DNA from 4 places in the Streptosporangium jomthongense genome. Region 1 is predicted to be linked to each of the others. Evidence: riboswitches for the same ligand, from Rfam matches in the RefSeq annotation. Region 1 holds a riboswitch; each other region holds the start of a gene.
The links. Region 1 has a riboswitch for cobalamin ahead of cobN (cobaltochelatase subunit CobN). Riboswitches for the same ligand answer to the same signal wherever they lie in the genome.
Positions count from the first base shown of each region.

Region 2: another riboswitch for cobalamin. It lies ahead of ACFOYY_RS31350 (ribonucleoside-diphosphate reductase subunit alpha); the one in region 1 lies ahead of cobN (cobaltochelatase subunit CobN).
Region 3: another riboswitch for cobalamin. It lies ahead of ACFOYY_RS03390 (ABC transporter substrate-binding protein); the one in region 1 lies ahead of cobN (cobaltochelatase subunit CobN).
Region 4: another riboswitch for cobalamin. It lies ahead of metE (5-methyltetrahydropteroyltriglutamate--homocysteine S-methyltransferase); the one in region 1 lies ahead of cobN (cobaltochelatase subunit CobN).

Region 1 is NZ_JBHSBC010000054.1:38,299-42,450, forward strand. It holds gene ACFOYY_RS40160 (precorrin-8X methylmutase) at 1-437, opposite strand, end outside; gene cobG (precorrin-3B synthase) at 434-1,729, opposite strand; cobalamin riboswitch at 1,749-1,947, shown strand; gene cobN (cobaltochelatase subunit CobN) at 2,061-4,152, shown strand, end outside.
Region 2 is NZ_JBHSBC010000037.1:37,640-41,791, reverse strand. It holds gene ACFOYY_RS31350 (ribonucleoside-diphosphate reductase subunit alpha) at 10-2,253, opposite strand; cobalamin riboswitch at 2,405-2,604, opposite strand; gene ACFOYY_RS31345 (Bug family tripartite tricarboxylate transporter substrate binding protein) at 2,609-3,628, opposite strand; gene glmS (glutamine--fructose-6-phosphate transaminase (isomerizing)) at 3,720-4,152, opposite strand, start outside.
Region 3 is NZ_JBHSBC010000002.1:28,956-33,107, forward strand. It holds gene ACFOYY_RS03380 (ABC transporter ATP-binding protein) at 1-176, opposite strand, end outside; gene ACFOYY_RS03385 (FecCD family ABC transporter permease) at 176-1,240, opposite strand; gene ACFOYY_RS03390 (ABC transporter substrate-binding protein) at 1,237-2,223, opposite strand; cobalamin riboswitch at 2,417-2,539, opposite strand; gene alaS (alanine--tRNA ligase) at 2,681-4,152, shown strand, end outside.
Region 4 is NZ_JBHSBC010000012.1:231,244-235,395, reverse strand. It holds gene ACFOYY_RS12800 (CBS domain-containing protein) at 65-499, shown strand; gene ACFOYY_RS12795 (dsRBD fold-containing protein) at 567-824, opposite strand; gene ACFOYY_RS12790 (hypothetical protein) at 1,273-1,701, opposite strand; cobalamin riboswitch at 2,051-2,280, shown strand; gene metE (5-methyltetrahydropteroyltriglutamate--homocysteine S-methyltransferase) at 2,410-4,152, shown strand, end outside.

The sequences.
Region 1 (4,152 bases):
ATCTCCAGCAGCCTGAACAGCGCGGTCGGCGCGTTGCCGATCGCGACGACCGCCCCTTCGAGACGGTCGCGCCACAGTTCGAGGGCGGCCGCGCTGCGGGTGGTGCCGAGCCGTACGGCCAGCTCGGGCACGCCGGGCTCACCCAGCGTGCAGAGCACCTCGTTGCCCGCGGGCAGGCGGCGCCGGGTCACCCCCGAGGCGACCATCATCGCGTCGCACAGCACGGGCGCCCCCGCGCGCAGGGCCGCCCTGGCCGAGGCGACCACGCCCGGCGACCAGCCGAGGTCGGCGACCAGGTCCACCATCCCGCAGGCGTGGATCATGCGGACCGCCACCTGGGCGACGTCCGGCGGCAGGCCGTCCAGGTCGCTCTCGGCGCGGATGGTGGCGAAGGAACGCCGGTAGATCTCCGCGCCGTCCCGGACGTAGTCGGTCACGTTTCCCCTCTCAGAGCCGCCACGGCGGCCGTGGTCTCCTCGATGTCCGCGCAGTTCAGGCCACTGTTCAAGCCGCTGTCCAAGCCGCTGTCCTCCAGGAGGACCCGGTAGCCGGTCGTGGTCGCGACCACGTCGACGGCCCGTCCTCGCGGGCGGCCGCAACGTCGTTCGCAGCCCGCCCAGTGCACCGGGAGCGTACCGGGGCGGGCGGGGACGGCCGAGGGCGGGTCGCTCTCGGCCGCGATCCAGCGGGCGGCGTCGGCCCGCACGTCGGCCAGTGACTTCGCGCAGCCGGGCCGCCCCGCGCAGGCCGTCACGCCCGTCCACGGCGAGGCCGGGTCGAGGACCAGCCCGGCGGCGACGAGCCGCCCGGCGACCTCGGAGAGAGCGGCCGGGGACAGGCCGGGCAGGACGACGCCGCGCCACGGCGTCAGCCGTACCTCCTCGACGGCCAGGCCGGCCAGCAGGGCGGCCTGGGCGGAGGTCAGCCGCCCCAGCGGCACCGTGACGCCGAGCGTGTTCAGGCCTGAGGGCTGTTCGACGGTCCCGACGGGACCGTGGGAGGGCGCCGGGACGGGGGCCCGCCGTACGGGGGCGGAGGTCGTCTCCAGGGTGGCCGCGACCCGGGCGGCGACGCGCTCCGCGCAGCCGGGCAGTTCGCCGATCCGCCACACACGGCCCTCCCGCACCCCGGGCTCGGCCAGGAACGCCTCGGCGGCGGTCAGCAGCGCGGCGACCGCCGACCCCGGCGGCATCCGCAGGCCGCTGTCGGTCTCGGCCAGCAGCAACGCCACCTCGCCGGGGCCGGTCGGCAGGATCGCGGCGTCCGCCCCGAGCCAGGCCACGTCGCCCCGGCCGTCGTCGAGCGCGAACAGGAACCGCCCCGGCAGGCCGGCGAGCGCGGGCGTGCCGCACAGGCGCAGGTCGAGCTCACGGGTCAGCGGTCCCACGTCGAGAATCCCCCGACCGTCGAGGCCGCTCAGCGGTGAGGCCAGGACGTTGCGGACCCGTTCGTGGGTGGCCGAGGGCAGCAGCCCCGCCTGTGCCATGCGGGCCGCGAAGTCGTCCCCGGCGCCCAGCCCGCGCACCTGGACGTTCGCCCGGGAGGTCAGCTCGACGACGCCGTTGCCGCAGGTCTCGGCGGCCGAGGCCAGCTCGCGCAGCTGCGGGGCCGTCAGGCGCCCTCCGGGCACCCTGACGCGCGCCAGGCCGCCGTCGGCCGCGGAATGCACCTGGAGCGCCCCCGGGCACGCGTCGGGATGAGATCGTCCGGAGAAGTGACCTTTTGACACGCTGAGGATGGTAACTCCAGTTTCTTGCGGGGACCTCGCTGCCGTAGTCTCATCGTTGGCGACGGCAAAAGGGAGGAAGCCGGTGTGAATCCGGCGCGGTCCCGCCACTGTAACCGGGGAGCGAACCCCATCCAGCCACGGTCCGGCAACGGGCGGGAAGGCCGGGGGGAGCATCGATCCGGGAGCCAGGAGACTCCAGCCGTCGTAGCCGACGACGACCCGGGGCGAGGACCCCGAGGGAGGAAAGCCCTGTGCGCTGTTCGCCGTTCCCCAGCCGCAAGCCTGCACCGCCGTTCACGGCCGCGCCGCTCCCCGCCGGGGAGCGTGGCGAATGATCCTCCTGCTCTCCACCTCCGACACCGACCTGCTCAGCGCCCGCGCCAGCGGCGCGGACTACCGGCTCGGCAATCCCGCCAGGCTCACCGCGGGGGACCTGCCTCCCCTCGTCGAGGGCGCCGACCTGGTCGTCGTACGGCTGCTCGGCGGGCGCCGCGCCTGGGAGGAGGGCCTGGACGCCCTGCTCGCCGGGCCGCTGCCCGTCGTCGTGCTCGGCGGCGAGCAGGCGCCGGACGCCGAGCTGATGGAACTGTCGACCGTGCCCGGCGGGGTGTGCGCCGAGGCGCACGCCTACCTCGCCCACGGCGGGGCCGCCAACCTCGCCGAACTGGGCCGCTTCCTGTCGGACACGCTGCTGCTGACCGGCCACGGCTTCGCCCCGCCCGCCCCGACGCCCGCCTGGGGCGTGCTCGAACGCCGGGCGCGCCGCGAGGAGGGCCCGGTCGTCGGCGTGCTCTACTACCGCGCCCACCACGTCGCGGGCAACACCGCCTTCGTCGAGACGCTCTGCGCCGCGATCGAGGACGCGGGCGCCCGCGCGCTGCCCGTCTACTGCGCCTCCCTGCGCAGCGCCGAGCAGGGCCTGCTCGACACCCTGGGCACGGTCGACGCCCTGGTGGTGACCGTGCTGGCCGCGGGCGGCACCCGCCCGGCCACCGCGTCCGCGGGCGGCGACGACGAGGCCTGGGACGTCGGCGCGCTCGCCGAACTCGACGTGCCGATCCTGCAGGGCCTGTGCCTGACCGGCGGCAGGGCCGCCTGGGAGGCCAACGACGACGGCCTCTCCCCGCTCGACGCGGCGACCCAGGTGGCGATCCCCGAGTTCGACGGGCGGATCATCACGGTGCCGTTCTCCTTCAAGGAGATCGACGGGGACGGCCTGACCGTCTACGTCGCCGACCCCGAGCGGGCCTCCCGCGTGGCGGGCATCGCCGTACGGCACGCCGTCCTGCGGCACGTCCCGCCCGCAGAGCGGCGGATCGTGCTGATGCTGTCGGCCTACCCGACCAAGCACTCCAGGATCGGCAACGCCGTCGGCCTCGACACCCCGGCGAGCCTGGTGCGGCTGCTTGCCGCGATGCGCGAGCACGGCTACGACATCGGCGCCGAGGACGAACTGCCCGGCGTCACCGGGCAGGACGGCGACGCGCTGATCCACGCCCTCATCGCCGCCGGAGGCCAGGACCCCGACTGGCTCACCGAGGAACGGCTCGCGGGCAACCCGGTGCGGATCAAGGCCTCCCGCTACGCCGCGTGGTTCGCCACGCTGCCCGAGGACCTGCGGACCTCGGTCGAGGAGCACTGGGGACCCCCGCCCGGTGAACTGTTCGTCGACACCTCCGCCGACCCGGACGGTGAGATCGTGCTGGCCGCGCTGCGCGCGGGCAACGTCGTCGTCATGGTGCAGCCGCCCCGGGGGTTCGGCGAGAACCCCATCGCCATCTACCACGACCCCGACCTGCCGCCCAGCCACCACTACCTGGCCGCCTACCGCTGGCTGTCCGACGGCTTCGGCGCGCACGCCGTGGTGCACGTCGGCAAGCACGGCAACCTGGAGTGGCTGCCCGGCAAGTCGGCGGGCCTGTCGGCCTCCTGCGGCCCCGACGCCGCACTCGGGGACCTGCCGCTGATCTACCCGTTCCTGGTCAACGACCCCGGCGAGGGCACCCAGGCCAAGCGCCGCGCCCACGCCACGCTGGTCGACCACCTCGTCCCGCCGATGGCCCGCGCCGACACCTACGGCGACATGGCCAGGCTTGAACAGCTCCTCGACGAGCACGCCTCCATCGCCGCGATGGACCCGGCCAAACTGCCCGCGATCCGGGCGCAGATCTGGACGCTGATCCAGGCCGCCAGGCTCGACCACGACCTCGGCATCGAGGACCGTCCGCACGACGCCGAGTTCGACGACTTCCTGCTGCACGTGGACGGCTGGCTGTGCGAGGTCAAGGACGTCCAGATCCGCGACGGCCTGCACGTGCTCGGCGCGGCCCCGCAGGGTGCCGTCCGCGTCGACCTGGTGCTGGCCATCCTGCGCGCCCGCCAGATGTGGGCGGGCGGCATGGCGCTGCCCGGCCTGCGCGAGG
Region 2 (4,152 bases), on a different contig from region 1:
TCACGGGGCCTACTGGCAGGCGTCGCAGTACTCGGGGTTCTCCAGCGAGCAGGCGATCACGTCCTGCTCGGGGAGCGACTGTGCCGCGGTGGCCGGCACAGTCGCTGACACAGCGGCCGGCACAGTGGCCGACACGGTGGTCTGCGCGATGCGGGTGGCCGGACGGGAGCGCAGGTAGTAGGTGGTCTTCAGGCCCGAGCGCCAGGCGTAGGCGTACATCGAGGAGAGCTTGCCGATGGTCGGGGTCGCCATGAACAGGTTGAGCGACTGCGACTGGTCGATGTACGGCGCGCGCGCCGCGGCCAGGTCGATCAGCGCCTTCTGCGGCAGCTCCCACGCGGTCCGGTAGAGCGTCCTGAGGTCGTCGGGGATGCCCGGGACGTCCTGGATCGAGCCGTCCGCCCGCTTGATCGCGTCCCTGATCTGCGGGGTCCACAGGCCCCGGGCCGTGAGGTCGGCGACCAGATAGCGGTTGACCTGGAGGAACTCCCCGGAGAGGGTCTCGCGCTTGAAGACGTTCGACACCTGGGGCTCGATGCACTCGTAGCAGCCCGCGATGGAGGCGATGGTGGCCGTGGGGGCGATCGCGATCATCAGCGAGTTGCGCAGGCCGGTCACGGCGATCCGCTCCCTGAGCGCCGTCCACTCCGCCGAACGGGCGGCCCCGTAGTGGTCGGGGTGCAGCACGCCGTCGGCGGCGCGGGTGTCCCCGTAGGAGGGGTGGCGCCCCCGCTCGGCGGCCAGGTCGCTGGAGGTGGCGTAGGCGGCCAGCGCGATCTCCTCGGCGATCCGGGTCGACAGCTCAAGCGCCCGCGGCGAGTCGAACGGCAGCCGCAGCGCGAAGAAGACGTCGGCCAGCCCCATCACGCCCAGCCCGACGGGCCGCCAGCGCTCGTTGGCCGCGCGGGCCTCGGGCGTCGGGTAGAAGCCCAGGTCGATGGTCCTGTCCAGGAACCTGACCGCGGTGCGAGCCGTACGGCGCAGCCGCTCCCAGTCCACACCGTCCGCGGTGAGGTGGGCCGCCAGGTTGATCGAGCCGAGGTTGCAGACGGCGGTCTCCGCGTCGCTGGTGACCTCCAGGATCTCGGTGCACAGGTTCGACAGGTGGATGACGTTGCCCGGACGGGCCGTCTGGTTCGAGGTCCGGTTCGAGGCGTCCTTGAAGGTCATCCAGCCGTTGCCGGTCTGGGCCAGCGTGCGCATCATGCGGCCGTACAGGGCACGGGCCGGGACCTGCCTGACGAACCCGCCCTCGGCCTCCGCCCTGCGGTAGGCCTCCTCGAACGCCTCGCCGTACAGGTCGGTGAGGTGCGGGACCTCCTTGGGGTCGAACAGCGACCACATCTCGTCGGCCTCGACCCGCCGCATGAACTCGTCGGGGATCCAGTTGGCGAGGTTCAGATTGTGCGTACGGCGCGCCTCCTCGCCGGTGTTGTCGCGCAGTTCGAGGAACTCCTCGATGTCGGCGTGCCAGGGCTCCAGGTAGACGCAGGCCGCGCCCTTGCGACGGCCGCCCTGGTTGACGGCGGCGACGCTGGAGTCGAGGGTGCGCAGCCACGGCACGATGCCGTTCGAGTGGCCGTTGGTGCCGCGGATCAGCGAGCCGCGCGAGCGGACCCGGGTCCAGGCGATGCCGATGCCCCCGGCGTACTTCGACAGGCGGGCGACCTGGCCGTAGCGCTGGTAGATGGCCTCTAGCTCGTCCCTCGGGGAGTCGAGCAGGAAGCAGGAGGACAGCTGGGGCCTGCGGGAACCGGAGTTGAACAGGGTGGGCGAACTGGGCAGGTAGGACAGAGTGGCCATGAGCCCGTACAGTTCGGCGGCCTCCTCGACCGTCTCCGACAGACCGCAGGCCACGCGCAGCAGGAAGTGCTGGGGGCGTTCGAGGACCTTGCGGGTGCTCGGGTGGCGCAGCAGGTAGCGGTCGTAGACGGTGCGCAGCCCGAAGTACTCGAACCTGTCGTCGGCGGCCGGGTCGACCAGCGCGTCGAGGGCGGCGGCGTTGGCGGCGACGAAGGCGGCCAGCCCGTCCTGCAGGAGCCCCGCGCCGTGGGTCGCGGCGATCGACTCGGAGAATGTCGTGACGCCGTGCTCGGCGGCCTCCTCGGCGATCAGGCCTGTCAGCAGCCTGGCGGCGGCTCTGGAGTTCTCCGGGTCGGTGATCACCCGGGCCGCGGCCTCCTCGATCGCCCGCCTGCGATCGTCCGGCGAGTGCCCGGTCTTCTCCGCCTTCTCGGCCAAGGTCTGTGTCACGTGCCACCCCTCGTGCAGGTAATCCCCGTACGGCTCACGGAGCAGGGCGCGCGTCAACGGGCGGCTCCCGGGCACGCCGGACCGCCTCGTCCCGCGGCTCTCCCTCGAAGCCCTGGACAACTCTCGTGCCGAGCGGGGACCTGGTCGGTCCCCTCTCCACACACCGCGGGCAGGTCTTCGGACTCACGGGCGTGACGCGCGCTCCTACCGGCCGTCGCTTCCCGGGCGTGGTTCACCCAGTGCTCAGTTGACGGCTTTCGTTCCCGTTCACCGCTGCGGGGCAGTCCCGGTCTCTCACCGGGTTCCCTGTTGCCTCGCCCTCGTGGGCGAACCAGCGACGACCAGGATCCTACATCTAGTGCCGCCTGACGCAACCACCCCAACAGTTTGTGTCGGGGATGCTCAGCAACCCGAGCTCGTTGAGCACCGCGCGGGTACGGCGGGTCTCCGTGACCAGCCACCGGCGGAAGTCGTCACCGCTCAGGTACGCCCGGTGCCAGCCGTTGGCCGCGCACACGGCCTGCCATCGGGGCGAGGCGTCGATCCGGTCGCACAGGGCGACCGCCCCGTCCCGGTCGCCGGGGCTCATGGCCCGGGGACCGAGCACCCCGCACCAGTCGGCGTACTCCAGGCGCACCTCCCGCTCCATCAGCGTCGGCGCGTCGATGCCGTCGATCCGCTCCCCCGAGGAGACCGCGAGCGGCATCAGCCGGCCCGTGGCGATCTTCGGCAGGAGGGAGCCGGCCGAGCCGAGGAGCGCGGCCACCCGCCCCTCGTGCAGCGCCTCGACGGCCTCGGACTCGGTCGGGTAGCCGGCGTACTCCATCAGCCTGACGTCGACGCCGAGGCACTTGCCGATCATGCCGTAGAGCACGTGGTCGGAGCCGCCCTCGGCCCCTCCCCCGACCACCAGCCGCGCCGGGTCGCGGCGCAGCGCCGCGACGAAGTCCTCGAAGGTCCGCAGCAGGGAGTTCGGGGAGACGGCCAGGACGGACCAGTCTCCGGCCAGCCTGGCCAGCGGGGTCGAGGCCGCCAGCACGGAGTCCGCGTCGGCGGTCTCGCCGCCCGCCAGCATCGGCACGCCCGCCAGGAACACCCGGCCCTCGCGCGCGAAGGGGCCCCCGACGGCGGCGAACGCGGTCAGGGCGGCCATCCCCTGGGCGCCCGCGCCGCTCACCTCGACCGCACCGGCCATCCTCTCGCCGGTCAGGATCGCGGCCAGCGCGTGGGCGGCCTGGTCCCAGCGCCGCCCGCGGACGACCGGCGCGACGATGGTCAGCCTGCGCGCCCACCCCGCACCGGGGCCGCCCATGTCACCGCAGCCCCCGGCGACCATGACCCCCAGCGCGAGCGCGAGGAATCGCCTACGGTGCATAAGCGTCCCTTCCGCCGAGATCCCCCAGATCTCTCGATACCCTACGTTGCAGATATGTCACTCTCTGCACCGCAATTGGGGCATCAGGCGCTCACTCCACGGTGACGCTCTTGGCGAGGTTGCGCGGCTTGTCCACGTCGCGGCCGAGCGCGACGGCCGCGTGGTAGGCGAACAGCTGCAGCGGGATCGACAGCAGGATCGGGTCGAGCTCGATCTCGTTCCTGGGCACCACCAGGCAGTCGTCGGCCAGCCGGGGATCGGCCTCGCGGTGCCCGACCATGAGCACCCGCCCGCCGCGCGCGCGGATCTCCCCCAGCGTGGTGAGGTTCTTGTCCAGCAGCTCGTCGTCGGGGACGACCGCCACGGTCGGCATCTCCGGGCCGATCAGCGCCAGCGGCCCGTGCTTGAGCTCGCTGGCCGGGTAGGCCTCGGCGTGCACGTAGGAGACCTCCTTGAGCTTCTGCGCGCCCTCCCTGGCCACCGGGTATCCCCTGACCCTGCCGACGAACATCATGCTCGGCGAG
Region 3 (4,152 bases), on a different contig from region 1:
TGCCCGGCGGTGGGGCGCAGCACCCGGTAGAGGGTCCTCAGCAGGGTCGACTTGCCCGCGCCGTTGGGCCCGGCCAGGCCGAGCACCTCACCGGGGGCCACCTCGAACGTCACCGCGCGCACCAGGTCCCTGCCGCCGATCCGCACCGAGACCTCCCGTACGGCCAGAGCGCCCATCAGGTCCTCCTGCGCATCAGCCACAGGAAGAACGGCCCGCCGACCAGCGCCGTGATGATCCCCACCGGGATCTCCTCGGGGGTGATCAGCGTCCTGGCGACCAGGTCGGCCGTGATGAGGAACGCCGCCCCGAGCAGCGCCGTGGCCGGAAGCGCCCGCCGGTGGTCGGCCCCGACGAGCAGCCGCACCACATGGGGCATGATCAGCCCGACGAACCCGATGGCCCCGCTGACCGCGACGACGGTGCCGATCACCATGGCCACCAGCACGAACAGCGCCGCCCTGAAGCGGTGCACGTCCAACCCCAGGGAGGCGGCGGCCTCCTCCCCGGCCAGCAGCAGGTTCAGCGGGCGCGAGACGCCCAGCAGGACGACGGTGCCCGCCGTCACGGCCGCCGCGGGCACCCACACCGTCGTCCACGTCGTCCCGGCGACGCCGCCGAGCATCCAGCGGACGGCCGACTGGGCCCGGTGCGGGTCGTCGGAGGTCACCACCAGGAAGCTGGCCGCCGCCGAGAGCACCTCGGCCGTCGCCACCCCGGCCAGCACCAGCCGTACCGTGGTCATCCGCCCGCCGGACCGGGCCAGGAAATAGACCGTGACCAGCGCCGCCAGCGCCCCCGCGAACGCGGCGACCGGCAGTGAGAACGGTCCGAGGAAGGTCAGGCCGAACACAGTTACGCTCACCGCGCCCACGCTGGCGCCGGAGGAGACGCCAAGCAGCATCGGATCGGCCAGCGGGTTGCGCACCAGCGCCTGCAACGCCATCCCGCAGACCGAAAGACCGGCGCCGATGACCCCGCCCAGGATCACCCGCGGCAGCCGTACGTCCATGACGACGGTCTCCCTGACCGGGGACCAGACCGGTTCGGCCAGCGCGGGGTGGAGGCGGTGCAGCAGGATGCCCCACACCTGTTCGGCGGGCAGGCTGATCGAACCGGCCGCGACCCCCGCCGTGACCGCCCCGCCGAGCAGCAGCGCGCACAGCGCGAGCGTCAGCGGGTACGGCAGGCCGGGGCGCCGGGTGACGGGCGTCGTCCGGGAGAGCCCGGTCAGGCCGCTCACTCGAACCGGTCGGGGTGGATCTGCCGGGCCAGCGACTCGACCGCCGACGGCGCCCGGACCCCGAGCACGACCGACGACAGCGGCAGCACCGCGAACCGCCTGTGCCTGATCGCCGGAACGTCGGCGAGCGCCGGGTTCGACAGCAGGAACCTCTTCTTGTCCTCGACCTTCTCCTCGCCGTAGTCGTAGACGACGATCCAGTCGGGCGCGCGCTCGGCGACCTGCTCGAACGACACGTCGGCCCACGTCTTGTCCACGTCGGTGAAGACGTTCCGCGCGCCCGCCAGCGTGATGATCTCGTCGCCGACGCCCTTGCCCCCGGCGGTGAAGGCGGTCTTGTCGCCGCTGTCGTAGACGAACAACCTGACCGGCTCGACGTCGGCGAGCCTCTCCCTGACCCGCGTCAGGGGCTCGTGCAGCCGGGTGATGAGCGCCTCGGCCCGTTCGCGCACGCCGAAGATCGTGGCGACGTTGCGGATCTCCCGGTCCATCAGGTCCATGTCCACCGGGCCTGACGGGCACTGCTCGACGTTGAGGTAGGTGTCGATCCCGGCCTTGCCCAGCGCGTCGCGGCCGCGGCCCTCCTTCTCGTCGAAGGCGCTGGAGAAACCGCCGTAGACGAAGTCGGGCTCCTCGGCCAGCAGCGCCTCGTAGGAGGGGTACTGCCTGGAGAGCACCTTCACCCCGTCGTAGGCGGCCTGGTACTCGGGCAGGACCTTGTCGTCGAGATATCCGGTGCCGGCCATCGACCCCTGCAGTCCCAGCGCCAGCATCACCTCGGTCGCGTGCTGGTTGAGGGAGACCGCCCGCCGCGGCGGGCGGTCGTAGGTCGTCCTGACGCCGCAGTCGTCGAGGGTGACCGGGAAGCCCGCGACGGCCCCGGCAGGGGCTTCAGCCGGGGCTCCGGAGGAGGCGCCGCAACCGGCCAGGAGCACGGCGCAGGACAGGGCGAGCAACAGGGACAGGGGACGTCTGACCGTCACGGACGGTTCCTCTCACGGGATCTGCACCATGGGACGGCCCTGCCGGAAGGTCACGGAACCGGCCAGGAGGTCGTCTCCGGGCACACGTCGGCGCGGAGGGCTCGTGCGGTCGTCGCCACGCGAGGTCATCCATCGGCCGACCCGCTCCTCTCCGGGGAGATCCGCCCCAGTTCGTCGAGGAGGCGACCGCGTGAGTCTCCTGGCTCTCGGGTCGATGCTCGCCCCCGTCTTCCCACCCCGCAGGGGGCGGTGACCTCGTGGGGGTCCGCTCGCCGATCACAGTGGCGGGACCGCGCCGGATTCGCACCGGCTTCCTCGTCCGCGCTCGCCTTCGCCGGTCATCATTGCACGAAGCCGTTGATGCGCTGAAGATGGCCTCCGGTTCCGGCGGCGGCTGTACGATGCCTTGTTGCAACAAATTTGCAATTGCAAAGACTGGCGGTATTCGGGAGGGCAAGTGCGGACGGCGGAGGTCAAACGGCGGTTCCTTGAGCACTTCGCGGCGGCGGGGCACACCGTGGCCGCCAGCGCGCCGCTGCCCGCCGACGACCCGACGCTGCTGTTCGTCAACGCGGGCATGGTGCCGTTCAAGCCCTATCTCCTCGGGCAGCGGACACCGCCGTCCCCCCGGGCGGCCAGCGTGCAGAAGTGCATCCGCACCCTCGACATCGACGAGGTCGGCAAGACCACCAGGCACGGCACGTTCTTCCAGATGAGCGGCAACTTCTCCTTCGGCGACTACTTCAAGGAGGAGGCGATCAGGCTCGCCTGGGACCTGACGGTCAAGCCTCGGGCCGAGGGAGGCTACGGCCTCGACCCCGACCGGATCTGGGCCACCGTCTACCTGGACGACGACGAGGCCCACGCCCTGTGGCAGGACGTGATCGGCCTGCCGGAGGCCCGCATCGTACGGCGCGGCAAGGCCGACAACTTCTGGTCCATGGGCGTCCCCGGGCCGTGCGGGCCCTGCTCCGAGCTCTACTACGACCGTGGCCCGGCCTATGGGCGAGAGGGCGGGCCCGAGGTCGACGAGGACCGTTACCTCGAATTCTGGAACCTTGTTTTTATGCAATACGAGCGGGGCGAGGGCGTCGGCAAGGAGGACTACCCGATCCTCGGCGAGCTGCCCTCCCGCAACATCGACACCGGCATGGGCCTGGAACGCATGGCGGCGCTGCTCCAGGGCGTCGACAACCTCTACGAGACCGACGAGACCCGGCCCGTCCTGGACGCCGCCGCGGCGCTGACCGGAACCAGATACGGCGTGCGCTCCGGGCCGTCCGCGGCCGAGAGCCACCCCGACGACGTCCGGCTCCGGGTCGTCGCCGACCACGTCCGCACCGCGCTCATGCTGATCGGCGACGGCGTCACCCCCTCCAACGAGGGACGTGGCTACGTGCTGCGCCGGATCCTGCGCCGGGCGATCCGCGCCGTCCGGCTGCTCGGCTACGAGGACCCGGTCCTGCCCGAACTGCTGCCGGTGGCCCGCGACTGCATGGCGCCCTCCTACCCGGAGCTGGCCGCCGACTTCGACCGAATCTCGGCCTACGCCTACGGCGAGGAGGAGACCTTCCGCTCGACGCTGCGCCAGGGCAGCGCGCTGCTCGACCGGGCCATCATCCGGACCGGGGAACGGCTGCCTGCGGCCACGGCCTTCAAGCTGCACGACACCTACGGCTTCCCGATCGACCTGACCGTCGAGATCGCCGCCGAACACGGCCTCGACGTGGACGTCACCGGGTTCAGGGAGCTGATGGCCGAGCAGCGGCGCCGCGCCCGTGAGGACACCCGCGCCAGGAAGACCGGCCACGCCGACACCGGACTGCACCGCGCCCTTCTCGACGAGCACGGCCCCACCGACTGGCGGGCGTACACGACGCTGACCACCGACTCGACGGTCCTGGCCGTGCTCCGCGACGGGGCGCCCGT
Region 4 (4,152 bases), on a different contig from region 1:
GAATCCGAATTTATCGGGCATAGGGCTATAGAGGCCCACAAACCTACCGTCAGGAGGGGTGACGATGACGAGAACGGAGACAGGCAGGACGGTCCGGGACCTGATGCACCCGGACGCGCGGTGCGTCGGTGAACACGACAGTCTGCGTACGGCCGCGCGGATGATGCGCGACCTGGATGTGGGCGCGCTGCCGGTCTGCGGGGACGACGACCGGCTCAAGGGGATCATCACCGACCGTGACATCGTGATCAAGTGCTGCGCAGAGGGCGGGAACCTCGACGAGACGACGGCGAGTGAGCTCGCCCAGGGGCTGATCTGGATCGACGTCGAAGGCAGCGTCGACGAGGCGCTGACCATGATGGAACGGCACCGGATCAAGCGTCTGCCCGTGATCGAGAACCACCGCATCGTCGGCATGATCAGTGAGGCCGACCTGGCCAAGGGCCTGCCCGACGACAAGCTCGCCGAGTTCGTCCACCAGGTCTACGGCCGGCGGTGAACCGGGGCCCGTCCGCCGGAGTCCGTGAGGGCGACGGCGGGCGGGCCGGTCCGTGCGCGGGGCCCCCTCACCACGAGGTAGGGCCGGTCAGCTGGGCGATGTCCGCCGAGGTGACGCTCATCAGCCTGCCGGACAGGTCGGCCAGCGCCCTGGCGGCGGCGAGCTCGTCGCCGATCTCGGCCACCGGATCGTCGGACGGGTTGCGGCGTGCCCGGCCGATCCCCGCCAGTTCCCCGGCGCCCGCGATGGGCAGGACCGCCCTGGCGAAGGTCTCGTCGCCGTCCTCGGTGATGGAGACCCGTACGTCCCACTGCTTGGATCGCATGATCTGAACCCCCGTTCTTCGTGACGGTGGCGGCGCCCGCTCTCCGGGCGCGAAGCCGTCACCTCCAGTGTCGGAGCCGTACGGCGTGACCATCAGGGACGAAGGTCCCGCCCTTGGGGGACGGGCTCCCCTAGGACCTGTTTTGCGGATCTTTCCGCCTGCCGCGGTCGCCCAGGCGGCGCCCCGCCGCGTTGTCGCCCCACCCCACGAAAACGCTCCGCGTTTGCCGCGGGGGCCCGGGGAGAATCTGTCGCCCATAACTCCGTTATGAGCTCCTCCTCCGCCTCGCGGGGCATCCACCTGGACGATCCTCGCCACGGCGAAGATCCACAAAACAGGTCCTGGGCGGGGCGTCGTGCCCTTGGGGAAACGGGAAACGGAGCGATCCCGTTTCCCGTTTCCCGGCACTCGTTCTCCGTGAGCCCGCGACGGGCTCGTCGCGAGTTCTCTAACGCGAGGTGGTGGAAACCGGCAGGCGGGACTCCTCCCGCTGTTCCTCGTGCCCCTCGCGCCGGGGGAGGGTCGCGGCGACGACCAATGTCCCGGCGATCAGGACGACGTTCTTGACGACGAACTCGCCCTCCATTGTGAGCATGAGCGGGTTTCCGTCCTTGAACGCGACACCCGGGTGGAGCACCAGGACCAGGAACGTGCCGACGAGGTGGAGCAGGAGCACGGGCAGGAACGGGCGCAGCCACCGGCCGGTGAACAGCGCCAGGGCCACCGCGACCTCGAACACGCCCAGGGCGGGCACCACGAACGACGCGGGCAGCGGCACGAAGGACAGGGTGTCGGCGACCAGGGCGCCGACCGGGCTGACGTTCGCCACCTTCAGCACGCCGAACCACAGGAACACCAGGCCAAGCGTCCCTCGCATGATGACCGGGAAACGCCGGTGGAGAATGGCGGCGACTCGCGACTTGACATCGGTTAGGGCGCTTGGTATACGCCCTTGATGGAGATGTGACCCTTTAGTCCGATACATGGTTAACTCCGATGGCTGGGGGGTTTGCCGGGTCTAATATAGCCTGCCCTTTTCTTTCGGAAATTGTAGGAAATGGGGTCTTAGGTCACGGTTGTTGAGTCGCGAAAGCGGGGGACGGAGATTTTCCCGCGACCCGCGAATTCCCCCGTACGGTTTCAGGCGGCCCGGGGCGACGGGAGAACGATCCCGCGAACCCGCCGGCGGGCCCGAATATGGTTGTCGCTCCGCCATCGGATGCGCGTAGGGTTGGGGACGCAGTCGGTTCGCCCTGCCCGCCAGGCAGACGCGTCGTAAGAGGGAACCCGGTGTGACTCCGGGACTGCCCCGCAGCGGTGAGTGGGAACGACCGCCGTCAAACGCACTGGATCCGGCAGATTGGGTCCGGGAAGCGACGGCCACTAGGTGTCAGGGCGAGACAACGGCCCGGACGTGCCCGCGAGTCCGAAGACCTGCCACTGCCCGCGTGCGACCACGCACGCGGTGACCTCGGTGACCTCGCGGGTGGGTCGGCGGCATGGGACGGGCCTGGTGCGCCCGCCTCTCCTTCGTCTCTCCCCTCGGGGCACCGGAGTCCTTTCGTGACTCGCGAAGGAGAGTTCCGTGACCGAGACTTCCTCCCCCACCGTGTACGGCTACCCCCGTCAGGGGCCGGACCGTGAGCTGAAGAAGGCGATCGAGGGCCACTGGGCGGGCCGGGTGACCGAGCGTGACCTGCTGGACGTCGCGGCCGGGCTGCGCGCAGGCAACTGGCGGCACCTGACGGAGGCGGGGGTGCGGGAGGTGCCGACCGGCGACTTCTCGCTGTACGACCACGTCCTCGACACCACCGTCATGGTCGGCGCCGTCCCCCCGCGTCACCGAGCCGTCGTGGAGACGGAAGGCCCCCTGGCGGGATACTTCGCCATGGCCCGGGGCACCCAGGAGGTCGCCCCGCTGGAGATGACCAAGTGGTTCGACACCAACTACCACTACCTGGTGCCGGAGCTGGGACCTGACACCGTCTTCGCCGCGGACCCGGCAAAACAGGTCGGCGAACTGCGCGAGGCCGTCGCGCTCGGGCACACCGCGCGCCCCGTGCTCGTCGGCCCCGTCACCTACCTGCTGCTGGCCAAGCCCGCCCCCGGCGCGGACCCGGCCTTCGAACCCATCGGCCTGCTCGACCGGCTGCTGCCCGTCTACGCCGAGGTGCTCGCCGCCCTGCGCGCGGCCGGTGCCGAGTGGGTGCAGCTCGACGAGCCCGCGCTGGCGCAGGACCGCGACCGGGCGGTGCTCGACGCCGCCGCCCACGCCTACCGTGAGCTCGGCGCCCTGACCGACCGGCCGAAGATCCTCGTCGCCGGTTACTTCGACCGGCTCGGAGACGCGCTGCCGGTCCTGGCCAGGGCGCCGATCGAGGGCCTGGGACTGGACTTCACCGGCCCGGCCGCGGCCAACCTGGAGGACCTGGCCCGCGCGGGCGGTCTGCCCGGCAAGCGCCTGATCGCCGGTGTCGTGGACGGCCGCAACGTGTGGATCAACGACCTGGGCGGGTCGCTGGCGACCCTGGCCACCCTGCTCGGCCTGGCCGGCCGGGTGGACGTCGCGCCCTCCTGCTCGCTGCTGCACGTCCCCGTCGACCTCGGGCTCGAACACGGCCTCGACCCGCGGGTCGGCCGCTGGCTCGCCTTCGCCAGGCAGAAGGTCGCCGAGGTCGTCACCCTGGCCACCGGGCTCAGCGAGGGAACCGGGGCCGTCGCCGGACGACTGGCCGCCAACCGGGCCGACCTGGCCTCACGCGAGGCCTCCGCGCTCACCCACGACCCCGGGGTCAGGGCCCGCGCCGCCGCGGTCACCCCCGCCGACACCCGCAGGCCCCAGCCGTACGGTGAGCGGGCGGCGGCCCAGCGCGCCCGCCTCGGCCTGCCGGAGCTGCCCACGACCACCATCGGCTCCTTCCCGCAGACCGGGCGGCTGCGGGCGGCCCGCGCCGACCTGCGCGCCGGGCGGATCGACCAGGACGCCTACGACGAGCTGATCGCCTCGGAGATCCGCTCGGTCCTGGTCTTCCAGGAGCGGGCGGGTATTGACGTCCTGGTGCACGGAGAGCCGGAACGCAACGACATGGTCCAGTACTTCGCCGAGCGGCTCAACGGCTACCTGGCCACCCAGCACGGCTGGGTGCAGTCGTACGGCACCCGCTACGTGCGCCCGCCGATCCTGGCCGGGGACGTCTCCCGCCCCAGGCCGATGACGCTGCGCTGGACGACCTACGCCCAGTCCCAGACGAGGCGTCCGGTCAAGGGCATGCTGACCGGCCCGGTCACCATGCTCGCCTGGTCCTTCGTCCGCGACGACCAGCCGCAG